Regions from separate parts of the Streptomyces sp. NPDC002825 genome, predicted to be linked through region 1. Evidence: riboswitches for the same ligand, from Rfam matches in the RefSeq annotation. Region 1 holds a riboswitch; each other region holds the start of a gene.
What was found. Region 1 has a riboswitch for cyclic di-AMP ahead of ABT041_RS22065 (M23 family metallopeptidase). Riboswitches for the same ligand answer to the same signal wherever they lie in the genome.
Positions count from the first base shown of each region.

Region 1 (4,190 bases):
GACGCTCGCCTGGGTCGAGAAGTACTTCGGCTCCATCCCCGCCCACGACGGCAAGCCCGAGCCGCGCTCCGGCGAGCTGCCCGAGGTCATCGGCGAGCAGCTGCGCGAGGTCGTCGAGGAGGAGGTCCCGGCGCGTGCGCTGATGGCCGCCTACCGGCTGCCGCACGACGGCACGCGCGCGTGCGACGCCGCCGACCTGGCCCTGACGGTCCTGGGCGGCGGGGAGTCCTCCCGGCTGCACAACCGTCTGGTCCGCCGCGACCGTACGGCCGTCGCCGCCGGCTTCGGCCTGCTGCGGCTCGCCGGGGCGCCCTCGCTCGGCTGGCTGGACGTCAAGACCTCCGGTGGCGTCGACGTCCCGCAGATCGAGGCGGCCGTCGACGAGGAGCTCGCCCGTTTCGCCGCCGAGGGCCCCACGCCCGAGGAGATGGAGCGCGCGCAGGCCCAGTTGGAGCGCGAGTGGCTGGACCGGCTCGGCACGGTCGCGGGCCGCGCGGACGAACTGTGCCGGTTCGCCGTGCTGTTCGGCGACCCGCAGCTCGCCCTTACCGCCGTCGACCGCGTCCTGGAGATCACCGCCGACGAGGTGCGTGAGGTCGCCGCTGCCAAGCTGCGCCCCGACAACCGCGCGGTGCTCGTCTACGAGCCCCTGGCGACCGAGCAGAGCGACCACGCCGACGGCGATGACGAAGAGGGAGCGGACCAGTGACCGACGCCGCCGCGTCTTTGACGAGCATGGACTTCCACCCGCAGCCGCAGCCGGGCACCGCGAAGCCGTGGGCCTTCCCGGCCCCGGACCGCGGGAAGCTGGACAACGGTCTGACCGTGCTCACCAGCCACCGCCCCGGCCAGCAGGTCGTCGCCGTGGAGATCTTCCTGCCCGCCCCGCTGGACGCCGAGCCGGCCGGTCTCGACGGTGTCGCGACCATCATGGCCCGCGCGCTCTCGGAGGGCACCGACCAGCACAGCGCCGAGGAGTTCGCGGCCGAGCTGGAGCGCTGCGGCGCCACGCTCGACGCGCACGCCGACCACCCGGGCGTACGGGTCTCCCTCGAGGTCCCGGTCTCCCGGCTGCCCAAGGCGCTCGGGCTGCTCTCCGAGGCCCTGATCGCCCCGGCGTTCCTGGACACCGAGGTCGAGCGCCTGGTGCGCAACCGTCTCGACGAGATCCCGCACGAGACGGCCAACCCGGCCCGTCGTGCCGCGAAGCAGCTCTCCAAGGAGCTGTTCCCGGCCGAGTCCCGGATGTCCCGGCCGCGCCAGGGCACCGAGGAGACCGTCGCCGCGATCGACGCCGCCGCCGTCCGTGCCTTCTTCGAGGCGCACGTCCGGCCCGCGACGGCCACCGCCGTGGTCGTCGGCGACCTGACGGGCGTCGACCTGGAGAAGGTCCTCGCCGAGACGCTGGGCGCCTGGACCGGTGAGCCGGCCGAGCCGCTGCCGATGCCGCCGATCACCGCCGACGACACCGGACGGGTCGTCATCGTGGACCGTCCCGGCGCCGTGCAGACGCAGCTGCTCATCGGCCGGATCGGCCCCGACCGGCACGACCGCGTCTGGCCGGCCCAGGTCCTCGGCACGTACTGCCTCGGCGGCACGCTGACCTCGCGTCTGGACCGGGTCCTGCGCGAGGAGAAGGGCTACACGTACGGCGTGCGGGCCTTCGGTCAGGTGCTCCGCTCGGACGCCGAGGGGAACGGCGCCGCGATGCTCGCCATCAGCGGATCCGTGGACACCCCCAACACGGGCCCGGCACTTGAGGACCTGTGGAAGGTGCTGCGCACGCTCGCCGCCGAGGGCCTCACCGACGCCGAGCGCGAGACCGCCGTGCAGAACCTGGTGGGCGTGGCGCCCCTCAAGTACGAGACGGCCGCCTCCGTCGCCGGGACGCTCGCCGACCAGGTCGAGCAGCACCTCCCGGACGACTTCCAGGCCCAGTTGTACGCGCGCCTGGCCGAAACCGGCACGGTCGAGGCGACGGCCGCCGTGGTCAGCGCCTTCCCGGTGGACCGGCTCGTCACCGTCCTCGTCGGCGACGCGGCGCAGGTCGCGGAGCCGGTGCGCGCTCTGGGCATCGGTGAAGTGACCGTCGTGACTGGCTGATTCCCGCCGGCAGACGACAACAGGAGGGCCCCGACGGCATAGTTCGTCGGGGTCCTCCGCTTTGTCCGTATTGTCGGTAAGGGTGATCGTTTGCCCTGTGGCATGTCTTACAAAAGGCGTGTCTGGTTGGTGATTGAAAGACGATCGACATAGCGTCGGTGCGGCTGTTCGTCAGTTGCACGTGCCGCACCCGCGGCATCGGACAGTCATCGCCGAGTCCCCGTCAGGCGCGAGCCTGGGGAGCCGGGGACCCACACGTAGTCCCTGGGGTGAATCGGGCGCCTTCGTCTCGACGGAGGGGCTCGTAGGAGACCTTCCTGCTCCGAACCCGTCAGCTAACCCGGTAGGCGAGAAGGAAGGAAAGGATCAGCCTCTCCATGGCGTTCACCCGTGCCACCGGGAAGCATCGTGGTCCGAGCCGGATGGCGCGCCGCAGCGCGGGCATCGCCGGCGTCGCGACCATCGCCACCACCGGCGTCATCGGAACCCTCGCCTCCCCGGCGCTCGCCGCCGACACGGACAAGCACTCCGTCGAGGACACCGGCCTCACCCAGGTCATCACCGAGGACTCCCTCGTCGACCCGATCAACGCCCAGGCCGCCGCCCAGGAGCAGGAGGCCGTCGAGGCCATCGCCAAGGCGAAGGCCAAGGCCGAGGCGAAGCGCAAGGCCGAGGCCCGCGCCAAGGAGATCCGGCTCGAGCGCGAGCGCGCCGCCCGCGAGGCCGAGCGCCGTCGCCTGGCCTCCTTCCAGCTCCCCGTCGCCGGCTCGTACGTCTCCACCGGCTACAAGACCGGCGGCTCGCTCTGGTCCTCCGGCAGCCACTCCGGCATCGACTTCCACGCCGCCTACGGCACCCGGGTCGTCTCCGTCGGCTCCGGCACCGTCGTCGAGGCCGGCTGGGGCGGCGCGTACGGCAACAACATCGTGATCCGGATGAACGACGGCACGTACACCCAGTACGGCCACCTCTCCTCCATCGGGGTCTACGTCGGCCAGACCGTCGAGCCGGGCCAGCAGATCGGCATCTCGGGCTCGACCGGCAACTCCACCGGCCCGCACCTCCACTTCGAGGCGCGCACGAGCCCCGAGTACGGCTCGGACATCGACCCCATCGCGTACCTCCGCGCCCGCGGCGTCCAGGTCTGACCCGACCCCGGCCGCGCACCGCGTCGCAAAAGCCCCGGCTCGTACTGAGCCGGGGCTTTTCGCTGACCAAAAGACGGCCATGGATTCCGCTGGGGCATCGGAAATTCCGGCGCGCTGCAATAGAGTCGAAGATCGGGCGCAGAACAGGCGCCGACGGAATTGACTCGCGCGGACCAAAGCGGAGGTCGGACATGCGCATTCCCGCGCACTCGGTATGCACGGCGATTCGGGACGACATCGTCTCCGGTGTGTACGAGCGGGGCAGCCGGCTGACGGAGGAGCAGCTCGCCCGCCGGTACGGGGTCTCCCGCGTCCCGGTCCGCGAGGCGCTGCGCACCCTGGAGTCAGAGGGCTTCGTCGTCACCCGCCGCCATGCGGGCGCCCACGTCGCCGAGCCGACCGAGCAGGAGGCGGCCGATCTGCTCGACATGCGGGCGCTGCTGGAACCGCTCGGGGCCGCGCGGGCCGCGCAGCGGCGCACCGAGGCGCACCTCAAGGTGCTGCGCGGCCTGGTCAGGCTGGGGCAGGAGCGGGCCAGGCGCGGACAGGGCGAGGATCTGCGCTCGCTCGGCGGCTGGTTCCACGAGACGCTCGCGCAGGCCTCGGGCAGCCCGGCCCTGACGGCGCTGCTCACCCAGCTGCGGCACAAGATCGCCTGGATGTATGTGGTGGACCAGCCCGCCCAGCCGGTGGAGGCATGGGCCGAGCACGGCGCGATCGTGGACGCGGTGGCGCGCGGCGACGCCGAGCGGGCGAGGTCGCTGACCGCGCTGCACGCGGAGCGGTCGATGCCGCTGCACCGGCTCAAAAACCCGGAGCGCGGCCGCGTGAGGGTTTCGCAACATGCCGTCAACACGGCGAGTGTCCGGAATTAACATGCACGCCGTATACAAAGAATAGGTATTCCGCCGCGGTTTTCGTGCTGCCCGAAAACAGGAC
Region 1 is NZ_JBEOVH010000017.1:29,421-33,610, reverse strand. It holds gene ABT041_RS22075 (M16 family metallopeptidase) at 1-709, shown strand, start outside; gene ABT041_RS22070 (M16 family metallopeptidase) at 736-2,103, shown strand; cyclic di-AMP (ydaO/yuaA leader) riboswitch at 2,304-2,468, shown strand; gene ABT041_RS22065 (M23 family metallopeptidase) at 2,481-3,251, shown strand; gene ABT041_RS22060 (GntR family transcriptional regulator) at 3,443-4,126, shown strand.

Region 2 (4,190 bases), on a different contig from region 1:
CGGGCGATCTCACCGGGGTCTTCGACTTCGCCAACCCGGTGTACGGAGTTCCCGCGGGCCTCCCGTCGACGGCGAAGGTGATCGGGCAGGCCACCTGCGGCCCGCTGCCGAACCCGGCGCCGCAGAACAACGCGCTGCCCGCCCAGGAGCCCGGCACCCGGCCGGCGCGTGCCCTGCCGTACCAGGTCAACGGCAACCTCGACCGGTTCGAGTTCGGCGCCGCGGGCAAGATCCTGGCCTGGTTCTCGATGACCAACCAGGGCGCGGAGGCCAAGCGCTCGGCGCACTTCTCGATCCACCCGCACCAGTACCGGGACACGGCCGCCTGGCAGTACACCGTCGACCCCGGCGACACGGCCACGGACTACTTCAACATCGGCCTCGGCTCGGGCTCGGGGAAGTACGACATCTCGATGATGGGCCCCAACCGCTTCCTCCGGCGGTTCATCGGGGACGCCTCCAAGGCGGGCAAGGCCGTCGAGGTGGCCGCCCGGTTCGCGCCCGAGGCCGGGACGGGCAAGACGGCCCTGTGGTTCAAGATGACGAACACCTCGGCCGGTCCCGTCACCTTCACCATCCGCTCGAACGCCTACCGTTCGGACGGCCCGTGGACGTACACCGTGCCGGCGAACTCCAGCCGCGAGGACTTCTTCAACGCGGTGGCGTACAACGGCGGCTGGTACGACTTCACCGTCTCCGCCGACATCGACGGCACCTGGTCGCGCCGGTACACCGGGCACATCGAGACCGGCGCCGCGAGCGTCAGCGGCTGAGCCACTCCCCCGCGTGCCGGGCGGCGGCCATCCCGCCGCCCGGCACGCGGCCTTCCTGTCAGCGGCCGGCGTGCGCGGCGCGGCGGATCGTGGCGTCGAGGAGGGCCACCGCGTGGGCGGCCGTGCGGCCGGGGGCGCGGTTCCACGGCCCGATCAGCCCCTGCCACCCGCGCGAGCGCAACTCGGTCATGATCCAGGCGGCCGCCTCGTTCATGGTGTCCGTACCGCCGTAGCCGAGCCGGTGGGCCGCGAGCAGCGCACCGCAGACACACCGGGCGCCGCGCGCGTCCCGCAGCTTGTACGGGGCGTTCTGCCAGCCCCACTCCGTCAGCACCAGGCGCGCGTAGCCGAGGTGGACCGAGGGCCGCAGCTCGGCCTGCCCGATGCGGCGCCAGGCATGCAGCCGGTCCGGCAGCACGGCTCCCAGACGGCCGGGAAGACGGCGCTCGACGGGCAGCGCCGGGGGCAGGGCGGCGAGCGCGTCGGCCACGAGCCGGTCCACCGGCACGCTGAGCAGCTGCCGCCAGCCGTCCTCCGCCGGCGGGGACGCGTCCGGGGCGGGCCAGTCCGTGACGATCCGCTGCCAGGTGGCGCTCTCGAAGAGAGCGGCCGCCTCGCGGTCGAGGGCATCGAGGGCGTCCGGGGTGTCGGCACGGCTGAGCAGGGAGGGGGAAGGCGGCATGGACGTGACTCCTGGGTCGACTGCCTCCATCTTTCAAGACAAATGTCGGTTTTGCCACTTTTACTCCGAGCCGGTGAGTCGCCCCCCCGAACGCCCCATCGCGGGGATTTCACCCCGAATTACCCACCCCGGAATTAGAGCCCAAATTCGGACATTACTCTCCGGGTGACGCGACTCACTTATGCGACCCGACCGCTCGGCGGCGCCTTCCTCCACCCCGTACCGGACAAGGAAGTTCGACACCCACGGCACGGCATCGATCATGAATCGACCGAATTCATTGATCCATTACCCGGCGCACGGCATCCACTCCTCTTGTTATCCGTCGCATTACTGGCCTACGGTCACCTCCATTCGAGCGGAACGCCCAATCCTGCCGCCGCTCGTTAAACCTCCCTTTTCACCCGACGGCAGGAGCGGGGGACCCACGAATACGCCGGTCCGGAATCCGGAACGGCTCGGGGTGAAGCCGCGTGCGCGCGGCCGGACATCTCCCGTCCGAACCCGACAGCTCACCCCGCAGGCGCCGGAGAGGACACCGTCATGCCTGCTCACGGTAAGCACCGCCGCCCCCGCCGCAGCCCCGTCTCCCGCGGCCTCGCCCTGGTCGGCACCGGTGGCGCCGCCCTGACCCTGCCGCTGATCGCCCCGGCCGTCGCCGGCGCGGCGCCCGTCTCCGGCGCCCCGCAGATCGCCCCGCAGACTCTTGCCGCCCCGGCCGCGCCGGCCGCGGCCAAGGCACCCGCCGCCGCGCAGACGTACACCGTGGTGAGCGGCGACTCGCTTTCCCTGATCGCCCACAAGAAGGGAATTCAGGGCGGCTGGAAGAGCCTTTACCGTGCCAACAAGAGCGTCGTGGGTGACAATCCGTCACTCATTCGCCCCGGCATCGAACTGACGATTCGTCGGGATTCCGCGAAGGCAGCTCCCGCGAAGGCCAAGGCCAAGAAGTCCGCCGTCTCCACCGGCAAGGGCTCCTCCGCCGCCGCGGCCGCCCCTGCCGTCGCCAAGGCCGCCCCGATCGCCGCCACCAACTACGCCGACAACCTCGACGGCTGGATCCGGGAGTCGCTGGCCATCATGGGTCAGCACGGCATCCCCGGCACCTACGACGGGATCCTGCGCAACGTCATGCGGGAGTCCTCCGGAAACCCCCAGGCCATCAACCTCTGGGACTCCAACGCCGCCGCCGGCACCCCCTCGAAGGGCCTGCTCCAGGTCATCGAGCCGACGTTCCTCGCCTACCACGTGCCCGGCACGTCCATGGACCTGTTCGACCCGGTCGCCAACATCACCGCCGCCTGCAACTACGCGGCCGACCGCTACGGCTCCATCGACAACGTCAACTCGGCGTACTGATCCCCTTTCCCCGGAAGTGCTCCTGGAACCAGGAGGTGGCGAGGTCCGCCACCTCCTCCAGGGCACCCGGCTCCTCGAAGAGGTGGCCGGCGCCGCCCACCACGGAGAGCCGGTTCTCACAGCGCAGCAGCGCCTGGGCCCGCCTGTTGAGGTCCAGGACCAGCGCGTCCGCGCCGCCCACCACCAGGAGCGTCGGGGCGCGCACCCGCGCCAGGTGCTCGGCCGCGAGGTCCGGCCGGCCGCCGCGTGAGACGACGGCGCTCACCGGGGACGCGGGATCGCCCGCCGCCCACAGCGCGGCGGCCGCGCCCGTGCTCGCGCCGAAGTACCCGAACGGCAGCCCGGTGCTCTCGGGCCGCGCGGCCAGCCACTCCGTGGCCCCGGCGAGCCGCCCCGCCAGGAGCGGGGTGTCGAAGACATGCGCCCGGTCGGTCGCCTCCGACTCGGTCAGCAGGTCGAAGAGCAGCGTCCCCAGGCCCGCCCGGTTGAGTGCCTCGGCGACGGCCCGGTTCCGCGGGCTGTGGCGGCTGCTGCCGCTGCCGTGCGCGAACAGGACGATGCCGCGCGCGCCCTCGGGCACCGCGAGGCGCCCGCCCAGGGTGACCCCGCCGACCGGGATCCGGACGTCCGTGTCCCGCACGACGGGGTCCCGCCCGGCCCTGTTCCGGTCCAGGCACTCGATGACCTCGGCATCCGGGGTCTGCGAGAAGTCCTGGTAGAACTGCCCGATCGCGAAGAACAGCTCCGGCGCGTGCACGCTGACGGTCTCATCGGCCTCACCGCCGAGGCGGGCCGTCCAGCCACGCGGCGCCACCGGGACCGCGAGGACGATCCGGGCCGCGCCCCGCGCCCGTACCACCCGGCAGGCCGCCAGCGCCGTGGCCCCGGTGGCCAGCCCGTCGTCGACCACGACGACCGTCCGCCCTTCGAGGGGTACGGACGGCCGGCTGCCCCGGTAACGCTGGGCGCGCTGCTCGAGCTCGGCGTGCTCCCGCTCCTCCACCGCGGCGAGATCACGCTCGCCCACCCGGGCCTCCTGCAGCACCCGCTCGTTGAGCACCCGCACGCCACCCTCGCCCAGGGCGCCCATCGCGAGCTCCGGCTGATAGGGCACCCCGAGCTTCCGCACGAGACAGATGTCGAGCGGCGCGTCGAGGGCGTCGGCCACCTCCGCCGCCACCGGGACGCCGCCCCGTGGCAGCCCGAGGACCACGACGTCATGGCCCTTGAGGTGGTCGAGGAGGGGGGCCAGCTGCCGCCCCGCGTCCGTGCGATCGCTGAAGAACATGGTCCGCCGCCCTTCCGCCTGCGCGGCTCGGGCCCCGGGGAGGAACGGTGTGCCCCGTCCCCTGCCCGTCTCTCCAGGGTAGTCGGGC
Region 2 is NZ_JBEOVH010000003.1:234,076-238,265, forward strand. It holds gene ABT041_RS05760 (phosphocholine-specific phospholipase C) at 1-773, shown strand, start outside; gene ABT041_RS05765 (DUF6197 family protein) at 832-1,455, opposite strand; cyclic di-AMP (ydaO/yuaA leader) riboswitch at 1,839-1,994, shown strand; gene ABT041_RS05770 (LysM peptidoglycan-binding domain-containing protein) at 1,999-2,814, shown strand; gene ABT041_RS05775 (phosphoribosyltransferase family protein) at 2,798-4,102, opposite strand.
Region 2: linked by a shared signal. The riboswitch ahead of ABT041_RS05770 (LysM peptidoglycan-binding domain-containing protein) and the one ahead of ABT041_RS22065 (M23 family metallopeptidase) in region 1 are both predicted to bind cyclic di-AMP.

Region 3 (4,190 bases), on a different contig from region 1:
CCGATTTCCCGGCCCGGGAGCAGGAGCTGCTGCACCACCTGTGGCAGCGCCGCGCGGTCGCCTCCCCGGCCCTCACGTACGCGGCGCGGGCGACGGGCCGGGCCTGGGCGCCGCCGCAGTACCTGGACTACGACGGCTACAACCCGTACAGGAGTTAGCTCGGGCTAGACCGCCGAGGCCTTGGTGAGGAGCTCGACTTCGGCCTCCGTCAGCTTCAGGTCGGCGGCGGCCACGAGGGCCGGGAGCTGTTCGACCGTGCGGGCCGAGGCGATCGGCGCGGCGACGGTCGGCCGGGCGGCGAGCCAGGCGAGGGCGACGGTGGCGAGCTCCGCCTCGTGCGCCTCGGCGACCGTGTCGAGGGCGGAGAGCACGGCCCGGCCCCGCTCGGTGTCCAGGTGCCCGGCGGCACCGGAGGCGCGGACGCTGTCGACGGTGGTGCCGGGGCGGTACTTGCCGGTGAGGAAGCCGGCCGCGAGCCCGTAGTACGGGACGGCCGAGAGCCCGGCCCGCTCGACGGTCTCCAGGAGCGGGCCCTCGTAGGTGTCGCGGGAGACCAGGTTGTAGTGCGGCTGGAGGGCGACGTACCGGGTGAGGCCCTCGGCCTCGGCGAAGTCGAGGGAGGCGCGCAGCCGCTCCGGGGAGATGTTGGAGGCGGCGACGGCCCGCACCTTGCCGTCCTTCACCAGCTGGTCGAGGGCGGTGACGATCTCCTCGACCGGGACGGACTCGTCGTCGAAGTGCGTGTAGTAGAGGTCGATGTGGTCGGTGCCGAGGCGGCGCAGGGACTCCTCCGCGCCCGCCTTGATGGTGGTGGCGGAGAGGCCCTTGAAGCGGGGGTGGGCGCCGACCTTGGTGGCGACGACGATGTCGGAGCGGTTGCCCCGGGAGGCGAGCCAGCGGCCGATGACGGTCTCGGACTCGCCGCCCTCGTTGCCCTCGGCCCAGGCGGAGTAGACGTCGGCGGAGTCGACGAAGTTGCCCCCTGCGGCGGCGTAGGCGTCGAGGACGGCGAAGGACTGTTCCTCGTCGGCGGTCCAGCCGAAGACGTTGCCGCCCAGGGCCACGGGGAAGACGTGCAGGTCGGAGCTGCCCAGCGTGCGGAGAGAAGTCATGCGGTGATCAACCGTCTCCGCCGCCGGGCCTATTCCGTACGAGCGCCGGGATCAGCGTCCCGGGGATGGGTGCCGCAGGATCAGAACACCGGGATCCAGCACACCGGGATCCAGCGCTCCGGATCAGAGCGCCGGATCAGAGCGCCGGGATCAGCGCTCCGGGATCAGAGCGACAGGCCCTTCGAGCGGAGCCAGGCCGCCGGGTCGATGCCGTCGCCGCCGGCGGTGTGGACCTCCATGTGGAGGTGGGCGCCGGTGACGTTGCCGGTGGCGCCGACGCGGCCGATGGTCTCGCCGGTGCTGACGGTCTGGCCGGCGCTGACCAGCATGGACGAGAGGTGGCAGTACCAGACCTCGGTGCCGTCCTCCAGCTCCAGGACGATCCGGTAGCCGTAGGAGCCGGACCAGCCCGCCGACTTGACCGTCGCTCCGTGGACCGCCTTGAGCGGGGTGCCCGTGGGGGCCGCGAAGTCGAGGCCGGTGTGGTAGCCGGAGGACCACATCGAGCCGGCCTGCATGTAGGTGGCGGTGAGGGTGTACGAAGAGACCGGCAGCGAGTAGCTGGCGGCGAGCTGGGCGAGACGCTCGGCCTCGGCCTTCGCGGCGGCCTCCGCCTCCGCCTTGGCCTTGGCTTCCGCCTCCGCCTTCGCCTTGGCTTCCGCCTCCGCCTCGGCGGCGGCCTTCTCCGCGGCCGCTTCCTTGGCCGCGGCCTCCGCGGCGGCCTTCTCGGCCGCCGCCTTCTCGGCCGCGGCGAGCTCGGCGGCGTCGGCGGAGGCCTGCTGCTGCTCGGCCTGCTGGAGGATGCGGGCGCGCAGGGCCTCGCCCGCGGCGGGGGCGGCGGCCTGCTGGGTGCTCTCGTCGGCCGTGGTGGTGTAGGTGGCGGCGGTGAGCGGGTTCGGGTTGGCGCGGGCCTCGGAGACGGGCTCGCTGTGCTCCTCGGGGAGGAGGTCGCCGACGCCGGGGAGGTCGTGGGCGTCCGGGAGGTTCAGGTCGGGGAGGTCCGGCAGCGATATGGCCACCGGGGGCTTGTCCTGCGCGGTGGCGAGGCCGCCCGCGCCGACGGCCGCGATCACGCCGACGCCGAGGACGGTGGAGGAGCGGGCGAAGTTGGAGCGCTGCTTGACGACCCGGTGCCGGCCGCCGGAGCGGCTCTCGGCGCGGAGGGAGCCCTCGGTGGGGTTCCACTCGGTGTCCGGAGCGGCGGGACCCGCACCGCCACCGAAGGCATCGAAGGGGGCTTCGGGTGCGGGGGTGTTGGACGCCACGGGGGCGCGCTCCTTTCCTTCCGTCTCGCCTACCGGGTTAGCTGACGGGTTCGGAGCAGGAAGGTCTCCTACGGGCTCGCTCGCACGAGTGCGAAGGGGCCCGATTCACCCCAAGTGGTGGTTCCCCGGTTCCTTTTCAGGATTCGGCGCGTGCGCACGGTGCCGCCTCTTGCGACGGCTGGGACGACCGCGCTGCGTTATCGAACGTTAATAGACAGGGGGTCCCGATTCCAAGCCGTTGCTCTTGATCATTCATTGAATTGAGAGGTAATCGCCCGACTTGACCCCCGTTCAGACAGAGACCGCCAAACACTCGCGATCTGACGTTAAGTCAATTGTTATCGCAGTGACACCCCTCGACTACACCGGGTGACCGGAGCCGTCCGGCGGCACCACCGGCATCGTCCGGCGCCGCTCGGGCTGCCCCGTCGCCGGGCGGCTCACCGCGAGCAGCGCCATGTCGTCGGTCGCCCCGCCGCCCGTGTGGAGCCGTACGTCGTCCACGAGCGCGTCGAGCAGTTCCTCGGGCCCCGGGAAGATCCGCCCGGCGAGCCGCGCCGCCGGATCGTAGAAGACGCCCCGCGCGTCCCGCGCCTCCGAGAGGCCGTCCGTGTAGAAGAGCAGCGTCGCGCCCGGCGGGAAGGGCCGGGCCTCGGCCCGGTCCGGCCACGCCGCCAGTTCCCCCATGCCGAGCGGCAGCGCCGCCTCGCCCGGCTCCAGCGTGTCCACCCGCCCGTCCGCGTACAGCATCAGCGGCGGCGGGTGCCCGCGGTTGACGACCCGCACGAAACCGTCGAAGGCCCCGCTCCCGTCACCGCGCGGGATCTCGGCCAGGACGGCCGTGGTGAACCCCTCGAAGGCGTCGAGCCCGTCCCGCCGGGTGCCCTCCCGGGCCAGCGCCCGTTCGAGGCGCTGCGCCACGCCCTCCAGGCTCCGCTCCTGCTCGGCCGCCTCCCGGAAGGCCCCGATGACCACGGCGACGGCCTCGACCGCGTCCATCCCCTTGCCCCGGACGTCCCCGACCACCAGCCGCACCCCGTGCGGGGTGTCCTGGACGGCGAAGAGGTCGCCGCCGATGAACGCGTCCGCCTGCGCCGCCTCGTACCGCGCCGCGCACTGCAGCCCGCCGATCCGCTCGGCGGGCATCGGCAGCACCGCCTTCTGCGCGGTCTCCGCGATGACCCGCGCCGAGGCGAGCCGCTCGCCGCTGCGGCGCACGACCCGGTTGATGAGGAGGGCGAGCGCCGAGACGGTGGCGACGGTCAGGGTCTCGGTGAGGGCCGGGATCTCGTCGGTGGTGCCGTTGTAGACGTGCAGTCCGACGGAGGCGAGGACGGCCGCGATCCCGGTGAGCAGGGTGGTCAGCGTGGAGAAGAAGGGCGCGGCGATCAACGGGGCTGCGGAGAAGAGCGGCGCCGCCGTGTACTCGGGCGGGGTCAACACGTCGAAGACGACACCGCCCACGATGACCAGCGGGGGCAGCGCGCGGATGAACCGCCGGGCGCCGCCGTACGCGGGACGGCCCCCGCCGCCCCGCCGTCCTCCGCCCGCCGCTCCTAGGGGGTGCCCCACCTGTGCTCTCCTGCCCGGTCCGACCGGCCGCGGTCCGCACCGCGCCCTCCCAGGGTGGCCGCCGCGGGACGGTGAGGCGACTCCCACGGGGCCGAGTGGCGTACGAGGCCGGCCCGGCACCCGGGGCCGAACCCTTCGCAGCCGCGCTCCCGACGCCCGACCCCCGTCAGAAGTTCCGCCCGGCGCACACGCTCCCGACCCCCGTCAGAAGTTCCGCCCGGCGCACGCCTCCCAACCCCCG
Region 3 is NZ_JBEOVH010000013.1:21,136-25,325, forward strand. It holds gene ABT041_RS18305 (PrsW family intramembrane metalloprotease) at 1-158, shown strand, start outside; gene ABT041_RS18310 (aldo/keto reductase) at 165-1,112, opposite strand; gene ABT041_RS18315 (M23 family metallopeptidase) at 1,277-2,377, opposite strand; cyclic di-AMP (ydaO/yuaA leader) riboswitch at 2,389-2,536, opposite strand; gene ABT041_RS18320 (PP2C family protein-serine/threonine phosphatase) at 2,738-3,949, opposite strand.
Region 3: linked by a shared signal. The riboswitch ahead of ABT041_RS18315 (M23 family metallopeptidase) and the one ahead of ABT041_RS22065 (M23 family metallopeptidase) in region 1 are both predicted to bind cyclic di-AMP.

Region 4 (4,190 bases), on a different contig from region 1:
GATCTGGCCGCAGTTGGTGGCGACGGCGAGGTCGGCGATGGTGACGTCCTCGGTCTCGCCGGAGCGGTGCGACATCATGCACTTGAAGCCGTTGCGCTGGGCGAGCTCGACGGCGTCCAGGGTCTCGGTCAGGGAGCCGATCTGGTTGACCTTGACCAGGAGGGCGTTGGCGGTGCCCTCCTCGATGCCGCGGGCGAGGCGCTCCGGGTTGGTGACGAACAGGTCGTCGCCGACGAGCTGGACCTTGGTGCCGAGCTTGTCGGTGATGACCTTCCAGCCGGCCCAGTCGTCCTCGAACAGCGGGTCCTCGATGGAGACGAGCGGGTACGCGGAGACGAGCTCCTCGTAGTACTCGGTCATCTCGGCGGCCGAGCGGGACTTGCCCTCGAACTCGTACACGCCGTCCTTGTAGAACTCGGACGCGGCGACGTCGAGCGCCAGCGCGATGTCCTTGCCCGGGACGTAGCCGGCCTGCTTGATGGCCTCCAGGATGAGGTCGAGCGCCTCGCGGTTGGAGTCCAGGTTCGGGGCGAAGCCGCCCTCGTCGCCGAGGCCGGTGGAGAGGCCCTTGGTCTTCAGGACGGACTTGAGGGTGTGGTAGACCTCGGTGCCCCAGCGGAGGGCCTCGGAGAAGGACTCCGCGCCGATCGGGGCGATCATGAACTCCTGGATGTCCACGTTGGAGTCGGCGTGCGACCCACCGTTGAGGATGTTCATCATCGGAACGGGCAGCAGGTGCGCGTTCGGGCCGCCCAGGTAGCGGAAGAGCGGGAGGTCGCTGGCCTCGGAGGCGGCGTGCGCGACGGCGAGGGAGACGCCGAGGATGGCGTTGGCGCCGAGCGAGCCCTTGTTCTCGGTGGCGTCCAGGTCGAACATGGCCTGGTCGATCAGGCGCTGCTCGGTGGCGTCGTAGCCGACGAGCTCCGGGCCGATCTGCTCGATGACGGCGAGGACGGCCTTCTCGACACCCTTGCCCTGGTAGCGGTTGGGGTCACCGTCGCGAAGCTCGATGGCCTCGAACGCACCGGTGGAGGCGCCGGACGGAACAGCAGCACGGCCGGTGCTGCCGTCGTCGAGGCCGACCTCGACCTCGACCGTGGGGTTGCCTCGGGAGTCCAGGATTTCCCGGGCTACGACGACGTCGATGGACGGCACGAGCATCTCCTTCTGGGATGTGACGCTGGATGTGACGCAAGGTCGTGCAGGGTCGCGTGGCCTTGCGACAAGAGCCTAACCGGCTCGGGGGCTCCGGCCCGCCGTGCGCCCGCCCCCTGGGACGAAAAAGGACCCAAGGGCACGCATCCCGGGACGAAGGACCCCAGATCTACTGGACGGTAACCACGGAGCCCCGCCTGAAACGGGGGAACCCCGGTCCGGCGCGCACGGGGGAAGGGCACGCCGGACCGGGGTGGTCACCGCGGGAGGGTCGTCGGGGCCGCGTGAGCCGCCGGACTCACGCGAGCCGCCGGGCTCACTTCAGGTGGAGCTGCTGACCCGGGTAGATGAGGTCGGCGTTCTCGACGACGTCCTTGTTCAGCTCGAAGAGCTTGGCCCAGCCGCCCTTGACGCCGTGCGCCTGGGCGATCTTGCTGAGGGTGTCGCCGGCGACGACCTTGTACTCGCCGTCACCCTTCTTGACCTTCTTGCCGGTCGGGGTGGTGACGGTCTTCGGCGCCTTGCGCTGCTCGCTGCGGCTGGTCGGCTGCTCGGCGCGACGCTCCTGCTGCTTGGGGGCGGCCTGCTGCGGGGCGGCCTGCTGGGGCTCGCTCTGCTGCGGGGCGGTCTCGGCGGCGCCGCCGTCGTACGAGGCGCTGGAGAGGCCGACGCCGCAGCTCGGCCAGGCACCCTTGCCCTGGCCCGCGAGGACCTTCTCGGCGATGGCGATCTGCTGGGCCTTCGAGGCCAGGTCGGCGCGCGGGGCGTAGGCGGTGCCACCGAAGGCGGCCCAGGTGGAGTTGGTGAACTGCAGGCCGCCGTAGAAGCCGTTGCCCGTGTTGATGGACCAGTTGCCGCCGGACTCGCACTGGGCGACGGTGTCCCACTCGGCGGTGGTGGCGGCCGAGGCGGTGCCCGCGGTCAGCAGCGGGGCGGCGACGGCGACACCGGTCACGCCGACGAGCGTGGCGACCTGGGCGGCCTTGGAGGGACGGCGGTGTTTGCCCTTGGCGGAAAACAGCATGGGGATTCTCCTCACCGACGCCTGTGAGGTGAGCTGTCGGGTTCGGGCCGGAAAGTTGCCCGGCCGCGTGTCCTTGCACGCGGCTTCACCCCAAGCCGGTCGTCGGCCGTCTGTCTCAACGGCCGGGACCGGCACTTACCTTGGGTCCCCCACTCCTGCCTTCGGCGCTTGCGCGACGACTGTTCCCGGCGGCCGACGGCAGGATTCGGCGTTTCGGTCGACGGGGCCCGCGGTGGCGAGCGGTGACGACCGTAGACACAGACCCACCGGAAGTTCAAAGAGGCTTATTGCGGAAATATCGCCCCTGCTTGCCCTCCGGTGGGCGGTGTTTGCGCAGGTGAGAGGTGACGGAAGCAAAGTTTGCGGACGTGACACGCCAGTTGGGACGAAGAGACCCATGTCTCACTTGCCCAGAACCGGACATAAGACCGCGAACTAACCCGCCGCCGCCGTCGAACCCGCCGTCAGGTCAAGGCTCTGACCAGGCAGGATGAGGTTCGGATCGGTGCCCACGGTCCCCCGGTTGGCGTCGTAGAGGGCGGTCCAGCCTCCGGGGAGTTCGTTCTCCTCCGCGATGTCGGACAGGCTGTCACCGGGTCGCACGGTGTATTCGCCCGAAGTGTCCTGACTGTCCGTTGCGCCCGCGTGCTTCACACCGTCAGCCGCCGTCGTGGAGTCGACCTTTTCCGCAGGCTTGTCCGGGCTCGACGCGTGTCGGCCGGTTTCGAGCGAACCGTCCGTTGTGCCGGATTCCTCCGGGGCGGCCTCACCCCGGTGCTTGCCGGTGCCGGGCGTGGCCGACGGCACGTCACCCTTCGGCGTCTCGGACGAATCCGGCGTACCGGGCGTAACGGATGCGTCGGGTGTGACCGGGCTCGCGGACGTGCCGGGCGTGGCCGGGGTCGCGGGCGTGGCCGGGGTCGCGGAGGTCGCCGGAGCGCTGGGCGTGGCGGGCGTCGCGGGAGTGGCCGGGGTCGCGGACGCGGCGGAGCGCCCGGCCGCCGAGCCTTCGGTGCCCGTGGTGCGGTTGGACTCGGGGAGGGGGCCCGTGGGCGTGGTCGGGACGACGGTCGGGCCGGGGTTCACACCCGTGGCCTTGCCGTCGTTCTTCAGGCCGGCGATCGGCGCGCAGGTGGCCCACTCGTCGCTGCCCGTGGCGAGCGCCTTCTCGGCCACCGCGATCTGCTGGGCGCGGCTGGCGAGGTCGGGGCTGGGCGCGTACGCGAGACCGCCGTGCCGCTCCCAGCTGTCCTGGGTGAACTGCAGGCCGCCGTACATGCCGTTGCCGAAGTTGGCGCTCCACTGGCCGCCGGACTCGCACTCGGCGACCCGGTCCCAGGTGGCGGCGTCGGCGGCGGAGGCGGATCCGGTGGCGAGCAGCGGCAGCGCCATGGCGGATCCGGTGACGCCCGCGGCGACGACGATGGCGGGGGCCTGACGGGGGCGACGGTGTCGTCCGTTCCCGGAACGCATAGGAGGGCCTTTCGCGTGACGGCTGAGACTGCCGGGAAACGTAGCGGTATTCGAACGCCCGTCACAAGTCGATCGCCCCGCGATCACGTGAAGATCACATTTCTGATGGTCCGTCAGTGTGCAAGAGGGGTACGGAAGGGGAGAACTCCACCGGAAGCGTGCGCAAACCACGCATGATGAGCCCACCGCGCCACCGGAGTTCGGAAGGGTCGGCGGCAAGTCGCAGATCGGGCAGGCGAGTCAGCAGGGTCGCGAGCGCCGTCTGACCTTCGAGGCGGGCGAGCGGAGCGCCGAGGCAGTAGTGGATGCCGTGCCCGTAGCCGAGGTGCTGGTTGTCGCGCCGGGCGAGGTCGAGGGTGTCGGGGCCGTCGAACCGCTCCGGGTCCCGGTCGGCGGCGGCGAGCACCACGAGCACCGGGTCGCCCGCCGGGATCTCCTGCCCGCCGATGGTCAGCGCGCGTGTCGCGTACCGCCAGGTCGCCATCTCCACGGGCCCGTCGTACCGCAGGAGTTCCTCGACGCCGGTCTCCAGGAGTCC
Region 4 is NZ_JBEOVH010000035.1:42,580-46,769, reverse strand. It holds gene eno (phosphopyruvate hydratase) at 1-1,161, opposite strand, end outside; gene ABT041_RS32855 (transglycosylase family protein) at 1,472-2,179, opposite strand; cyclic di-AMP (ydaO/yuaA leader) riboswitch at 2,183-2,356, opposite strand; gene ABT041_RS32850 (transglycosylase family protein) at 2,615-3,652, opposite strand; gene ABT041_RS32845 (cytochrome P450 family protein) at 3,747-4,190, opposite strand, start outside.
Region 4: linked by a shared signal. The riboswitch ahead of ABT041_RS32855 (transglycosylase family protein) and the one ahead of ABT041_RS22065 (M23 family metallopeptidase) in region 1 are both predicted to bind cyclic di-AMP.